2 regions of the Liquorilactobacillus nagelii DSM 13675 genome follow, and region 1 is predicted to be linked to the other one. Evidence: a T-box and tRNA genes for the amino acid it is inferred to sense, from the RefSeq annotation. Region 1 holds a T-box; the other holds one or more tRNA genes.
What was found. The T-box of region 1 lies ahead of leuS (leucine--tRNA ligase). A T-box ahead of a tRNA ligase gene usually reads a tRNA of that ligase, here a tRNA-Leu.

Region 1 (3,423 bases):
ATAATCTGCAATTGCTCCTTGATTATGTGGATCAACATAACGTAAGAAATACCATGAGCTACCAGCCCATTGTGGCATCGTATTCGTTTCACGTTTGCCTTTACGACCATTTTTATCAACTACGTTTACCCAATCATCCAAGTTAGCTAATGGGCTTTCTCCAGTACCAGAAGGCTTAATGTCTTTTGCTTTTGGTAAGCGTAATGGCAACTGATCTTCTGGTACTAATGTTGTTTCACCATCTTCCCAATGAATAACTGGAATTGGTTCACCCCAATAACGTTGACGCGAAAAGAGCCAATCTCGTAAATGATAATTAACTTTTTTCTTACCAATTTGTCTTTCTTGGAGCCAATCAATAATTTTATCAATTGCATCCTGCTTATTCAAACCGTTTAAAAAACCAGAATTGATGTGTGTACCATCACCAGTATATGCAGCTTTTTCAATATCGCCACCTTCGATAACTGGAACAATCGGTAAAGCAAATTTCTTAGCAAATTCATAATCACGATCATCATGAGCTGGAACAATCATAACCGCACCAGTTCCATAAGTTGCTAAAACATAGTCAGCAATCCAAATTTGTACTTTTTCACCATTTACCGGGTTTATTGCATAGCTTCCCGTAAAGACACCTGTTTTTTCTTTAGCCAAATCCGTTCGTTCTAGATCAGATTTATGAGCTACTTTATTTACATACTCTTCAACAGCCTCTTTTTGCTCTGGAGTTGTCAATTCTTTAACTAAATCCAGTTCCGGTGCCAAAACCATACCAGAAACACCAAAAATAGTATCAGGTCGGGTTGAAAAAACTTCTATATTGAGATTTTCTTTACCCGCCACAGCAAATTTAATACTGGCACCAATCGAACGACCAATCCAGTTACGCTGTTGTTCTTTAATGTTTTCCGGCCAATCCAAATCATCCAAATCATCGATTAAGCGATCAGCATAGGCTGTGATTTTAAGTACCCACTGACGCATTGGCTTGCGAATAACTGGGAAACCACCACGCTCAGTCTTCCCATCAATGACTTCTTCATTAGCAACTACTGTTCCCAAATCTGGGCTCCAATTTACGGGAACTTCAGCCTCATATGCCAAGCCCTTCTCGTATAATTTTTCAAAAATCCACTGCGTCCATTTATAGTATGAAGGATCAGTAGTATTAATTTCTCGATCCCAATCATACGACAAACCAAGTGATTTTATCTGGCGCCGAAAATTATTGATATTAACTTTGGTAAATTCACGTGGTGAATGGCCCGTATTCAAAGCGTACTGTTCTGCCGGCAAGCCAAAAGCGTCCCAGCCCATTGGATGCAAGACGTCAAATCCCTGCATTCGTTTCATTCGTGCAATAATATCGGTTGCCGTATACCCTTCTGGATGACCGACATGCAGTCCTTGACCTGATGGATAAGGAAACATATCTAACGCATAATATTTCTTTTGATCAGTATTCTCAGTAGCTTTGAAAGTTTTATGCGCTTCCCAATAATGCTGCCATTTTTTCTCAATCTTTTGATGCTCGTACGCCATAATAAATAGATCCTTCCCTTTCAAAAAGTTAAAAAAAGTCCTATACTGACAAAAGTCAATATAGGACGAGCAAACAAAACTCGCGGTACCACCTATTTTCCAGTCGTTAAACTGACACTTAAAGTTTGCTAACGGTAAAACCACCGTTCCTGCCTACTTAATTCAACAGAAATTACTCAAGGTGAGTTCGTTTGAAGCAGCAAATAAGTACTTTCACCAGCCATACTTTCTCTAATAAAATGCTAACTCTAACTACTAGTCCTTAATTCATTGATGTATTGCACTCATGATAGCAAAATTTTAAGCCAGCTGCAACTGATTTCTTAGAAATTAACTTAAACTTGTAATTCTTTTTTTAATTGGTCAATTTTATCAGTATGTTCCCATGGCAAATCAATATCTGTTCGACCAAAATGACCATAGGCAGCTGTTTGTTTATAAATTGGTCGTTTTAAATCAAGCATTTTAATAATTCCTGCTGGCCGCAAATCAAACACTTTACGAATTGCCGCAACTAACCGTTGGTCTTCTACTTGACTAGTTCCAAAAGTATTAACTGAAATTGACACTGGTTGTGCAACACCAATTGCATAAGCCAATTGAACCTCAACTTGTGATGCAATTTTAGCAGCAACTATATTTTTAGCAATGTAACGGGCAGCATAACTTGCAGAACGATCTACCTTTGTCGCGTCCTTACCAGAAAAAGCACCACCACCATGGTGTGCAGCACCACCATAAGTATCAACAATAATTTTGCGACCAGTTAAACCGGCATCACCCTGAGGCCCACCAATCACAAAACGACCTGTTGGGTTAACAAAATACTTAGTCTTGTCATCCAATAACTCAGCTGGAATAACAGCTTTAATTACTTTTTCAATTACGTCTCGCCGAATAGTTTCAAGCGGTGTTTCAGCACTATGTTGCGTTGAGACAACCACTGTATCTACTCGAGCCGGATGATTTTTCTCGTCATATTCAACTGTTACCTGAGCTTTTGCATCCGGTCCTAGATAACTCAAAACGCCCTGTTTTCTGATTTCAGCAATTTTTCGCATTAATCGATGGCTAAGAGCAATCGGTAATGGCATCAATTCAGGTGTCTCGTTAATGGCATAACCAAACATCATTCCTTGATCCCCAGCGCCTATTTGATCAAGCGGATCTCCTTGGCCTTCACGATTTTCTAAGGATTTATCAACACCTTGCGCAATATCTGGTGATTGTTCATCGATAGCTGTCATAACCGCGCAATTGTCGCCATCAAAGCCATATTTCCCATCCGTATATCCAATTTCCTTGATAGTTTGACGAACCACTTTTTGAATATCAATGTAAGCACTGGTTGAAATTTCTCCAACAACCACTACCAATCCAGTGGTAACTGTTGTTTCACACGCCACACGAGCATTTGGATCCTTTGCTAATAAAGCATCTAAAATGGCATCACTAATTTGATCAGCAATTTTATCTGGGTGTCCCTCTGAAACTGATTCTGATGTAAATAAATGTCTCTCCGACACATAAATTCCCCCATTCAATAATTTGGTTACAAGGCAGCTTCACATAAAATGAATCCTCTCGGGAATGTGCTGTAACAATTCTATTTTAGCACAGTCTTTAAACTGATTTATAATTCTTTTTGAAAAATAGACAATTAAAGATAATTTTTATCCACTTGTAAAAGCGCTTACACTGAATTAAAATATTAATTGTAGAGAGAAAACAATTCTAAGGGAGTTGATTGTTATTAGTCAAGCAGAAGATTTTAAATGCTTTACTGAAAAGTTAGAACAATGGTTTGCCGATGTCGAAAAAGATCAGGAAATGATTAGCCACTCAACTTTTGCTGAAACGGGTGATCTAGCACTCTTA
Region 2 (3,423 bases), 1.2 Mb from region 1:
AGCAATGGAATCAGCTGATTTAAAGTAGCCGTCATGGTAACCAGCGATTGGCAAATTAGGATATTCTTGTTGGATATTTTTTAAAGCGGCTTTTAAAACGTCTGTTTTGGCACCTAGAAAATAAACTGATTTCTGCTGATTTTCGGCAATTTTTAATAATTTTTTTAATGTATCAAAACCGGTAACTCGTTCTGGCAATGGTTTTTTTAGCAAATTTGATCCAATAACAATCCCAATGCCATCGGCGGTTATTAAGTCAGCTTTTCTAAGGACAGACGCATATTCAGGATGCTTGCGGGCGTACAAAACGATTTCTGGATTAGCTGTTACAATAAAGCGGCGTTGTTTTTGTTGTAGATCAAGTGTTAATTGCTGCAAGAGTTGCTGATTAGTTAATTTAGAAAATTTAATTCCTAAAATATTAATTTTTTCGTATTGCTTCAAAATAGATAGCCTACTTTCTTCCTGAACTGGTTTATAGTATAACAGAAACGGAGCTAATGATAAAAACTAAATTATGATTGGGATTGCTCAAAATAAATAATGAATTTGAAAATCAAAAAGCGTAAAATGATGATAGAAGATATAACATATTGTTAACCACTGGAGGAAATTCAATGAAAAAATTACAACAACAGATTATTAAAGAGTTACGGGTTAAACCACAAATTGATCCGCAAGCCGAAATTCGACGGAGTATTGATTTCATGAAAGCATATTTGAAGAAGCATCCTTTTCTAAAAACCTTGGTTCTCGGAATTTCTGGGGGACAAGATTCTACTTTGACGGGTAAATTATCTCAGCTGGCAATTACGGAAATGCGACAGGAAACAAAGGATGATACTTATCAATTTATAGCTGTTCGATTACCTTATGGCAATCAAGCTGATGAGCAAGATGCATTGGATGCGATTGAATATATGCAAGCTGACAAAACGGTTCGGGTTAATATTAAACCGGCTACTGATCAGATGGTTGCAAGCTTATTGGAGAACAAGTTAGAGGTTAGTGATTTCAATAAGGGAAACATCAAAGCCCGTCAGCGGATGATTGCTCAGTATGGTGTCGCTGGCGCGCTTCACGGTGCAGTTGTAGGAACTGATCATGCCGCAGAAGCTATTACGGGTTTTTATACTAAGTATGGGGATGGTGGTGCTGATATCACTCCAATTTGGCGGTTAGATAAACGTCAAGGGAAACAACTATTGAAAGTTTTACAAGCTCCAGAACATTTGTATTTGAAAACACCAACTGCTGATCTAGAAGAGGATCGTCCTGCTTTGGCTGATGAGGTGGCGCTTGGAGTAACCTATCAGAACATTGATGATTATTTAGAGGGCAAAGAGATTCCTGAAGCGGCAGCTAAAAAAATTGAAAACTGGTATTTGAAGACTCAACATAAGCGTCATTTGCCGATTAATGTTTATGATGAGTTCTGGAAATAAATTGTCTGAATGGAATGATCAAAAACTACAACGTTTAACAGAAAAAATTTCGCGACAGTTTTTTCAGCGACCATTTAAACATCAGGCTAGTTTCAATTCAAGGTTACGAACTACGGGTGGCCGATATTTGTTAGTAACACACAATATTGAAATTAATCCATTAGTCGTTATTCATGGCAAAACGGAATTACTGATTGGAGTAATTAAACACGAACTGTGTCATTATCACCTGCATTTGATGGGAAAACCACATACACACCAAGCAGGCGAATTTAAGAATTTATTAATGTCTACTCAAGGTATTCGTTATGTTCCTCAATTACAACCGCTTAAACTTCGTTATTTATATGTTTGCAGTGATTGTGGCCAACGTTATTATCGTCAACGGAAAATTAACCTTCAAAAATTTGTTTGTGGACGATGCCATGGAAAGTTGAAATTAGGATCGCATTTTGCAAGTTGAGCTTGTTTTTGACAGATGTTTCTGGTATAATTACATCTGTTGTTGCGGGTATGGCGGAATTGGCAGACGCGTCAGACTAAGGATCTGGTGAGTGTTAAAACTCGTGATGGTTCGAATCCATTTACCCGCATAATAATAGGGACCGGTGTAAAACATTTTGTTTTGCGTCGGTCCTTAGTTTTTTTAGCTAGTCTCCTTTTTGCATTAACATGGAAGGATCGAATTTTTGTGAATAAAACAATAAAATTGACAGCAAGTGCACACTATATACCAAAGAAACTTGTGACAAATCAAGAACTGAGTCAAATCATGGATACCAATGATCGTTGGATTCAGCAGCACACAGGCATTCAGACACGTTATTATGCAACCAAACAAAACACTTCAGATTTAGGATCAGAAGTTGCTCAACAATTATTAAAGACGAGTGGATTAGCAGCAGCTGAAATTGATCTGATTATTGTCGCGACAATTACCCCTGATTCTTTGACGCCGGCAACGGCTGTTTTGGTGCAACAAAAAATTGGGGCAACCAAAGCAGTAGCTTTTGATGTTAGCGCAGCCTGTGCGGGATTCATTTTTGCACTTAGTACTGCTGAAAAATTTTTGCGTAGCGGTCAGTTTCAACACGCAATGGTCATTGCGAGTGAAGTTAATTCTAAGATGCTTGATTTTCAGGATCGAAAATCAGCAGTTTTCTTTGGTGACGGGGCAGGAGGAGTGCTACTTTCAACGACGACGGATTCAAATGCAGAATTATTTTATGGGGAAAAATTATTAACAAAACCAGCACCGGAAGTGATTCATAGCGGACGAATTCCAGTTATTAAGCAAATTGCTGCGGGACAGTATCCACAACTAGATGCTTTTTATCAAGATGGTCATGCGGTCTATGACTTTGTCACTAACAATGTTCCGCGATATTTAAAGAATTTTTTAACTGAGCAACATGTTACAGCTAAGCAAATTGGTTTAGTGGTGCCACACCAAGCTAATTTAAGATTAATTGAACAATTATCGCAGCAGTTGGAAATTCCGCTTGAACGTTTTGCAATTAATGTGACTAAAATTGGTAATACATCTTCTGCTGGAGTGGCAATTGGGCTTGATCAGGCATTGAAAGCAGGTAAACGGCCCAAGTATGCATTGTTAACTGGCTTTGGAGCTGGGCTGGCATTTGGAGCATGTTTGGTAAATCTCTTTGGAGAAAATAATTGATTTTAATTCTAAGATAAAATAAAAAACGGTGAAAGCTGAAACTTAGCTTCCACTGTTTTTTTAGGATGAATTAATTAATTAATTTCTAATTACCGCGATAATTATTATATCCGTTATTGTTATTAGAATAGGAATTATAGTTTGTTGTACTAGAACTGTAGCTATCATCATCATCAGAAAAAGTCTGATCAATACGACCAATAAATGTTTCAGTAGAAGGATCCAATCCTAATTCACTGCGAATGTTGTCTGAAATCTTTTGCTTTTCTTTAGCAGTTGCTACTTGATAAGATAGTC

Region 2: it encodes a tRNA-Leu, which carries the amino acid that the T-box ahead of leuS (leucine--tRNA ligase) is inferred to sense. The anticodon was not compared.

The regions. Positions count from the first base shown of each region.
Region 1 is NZ_CP049304.1:302,415-305,837, reverse strand. It holds gene leuS (leucine--tRNA ligase) at 1-1,545, opposite strand, end outside; T-box leader at 1,604-1,825, opposite strand; gene metK (methionine adenosyltransferase) at 1,881-3,071, opposite strand; SMK box riboswitch at 3,071-3,151, opposite strand; gene G6O73_RS01665 (hypothetical protein) at 3,289-3,423, shown strand, end outside.
Region 2 is NZ_CP049304.1:1,568,186-1,571,608, reverse strand. It holds gene G6O73_RS07995 (WecB/TagA/CpsF family glycosyltransferase) at 1-447, opposite strand, end outside; gene nadE (ammonia-dependent NAD(+) synthetase) at 618-1,445, shown strand; gene G6O73_RS07985 (SprT family protein) at 1,429-1,908, shown strand; tRNA gene G6O73_RS07980 (tRNA-Leu) at 1,953-2,038, shown strand; gene G6O73_RS07975 (beta-ketoacyl-ACP synthase III) at 2,137-3,126, shown strand; gene G6O73_RS07970 (LCP family glycopolymer transferase) at 3,212-3,423, opposite strand, start outside.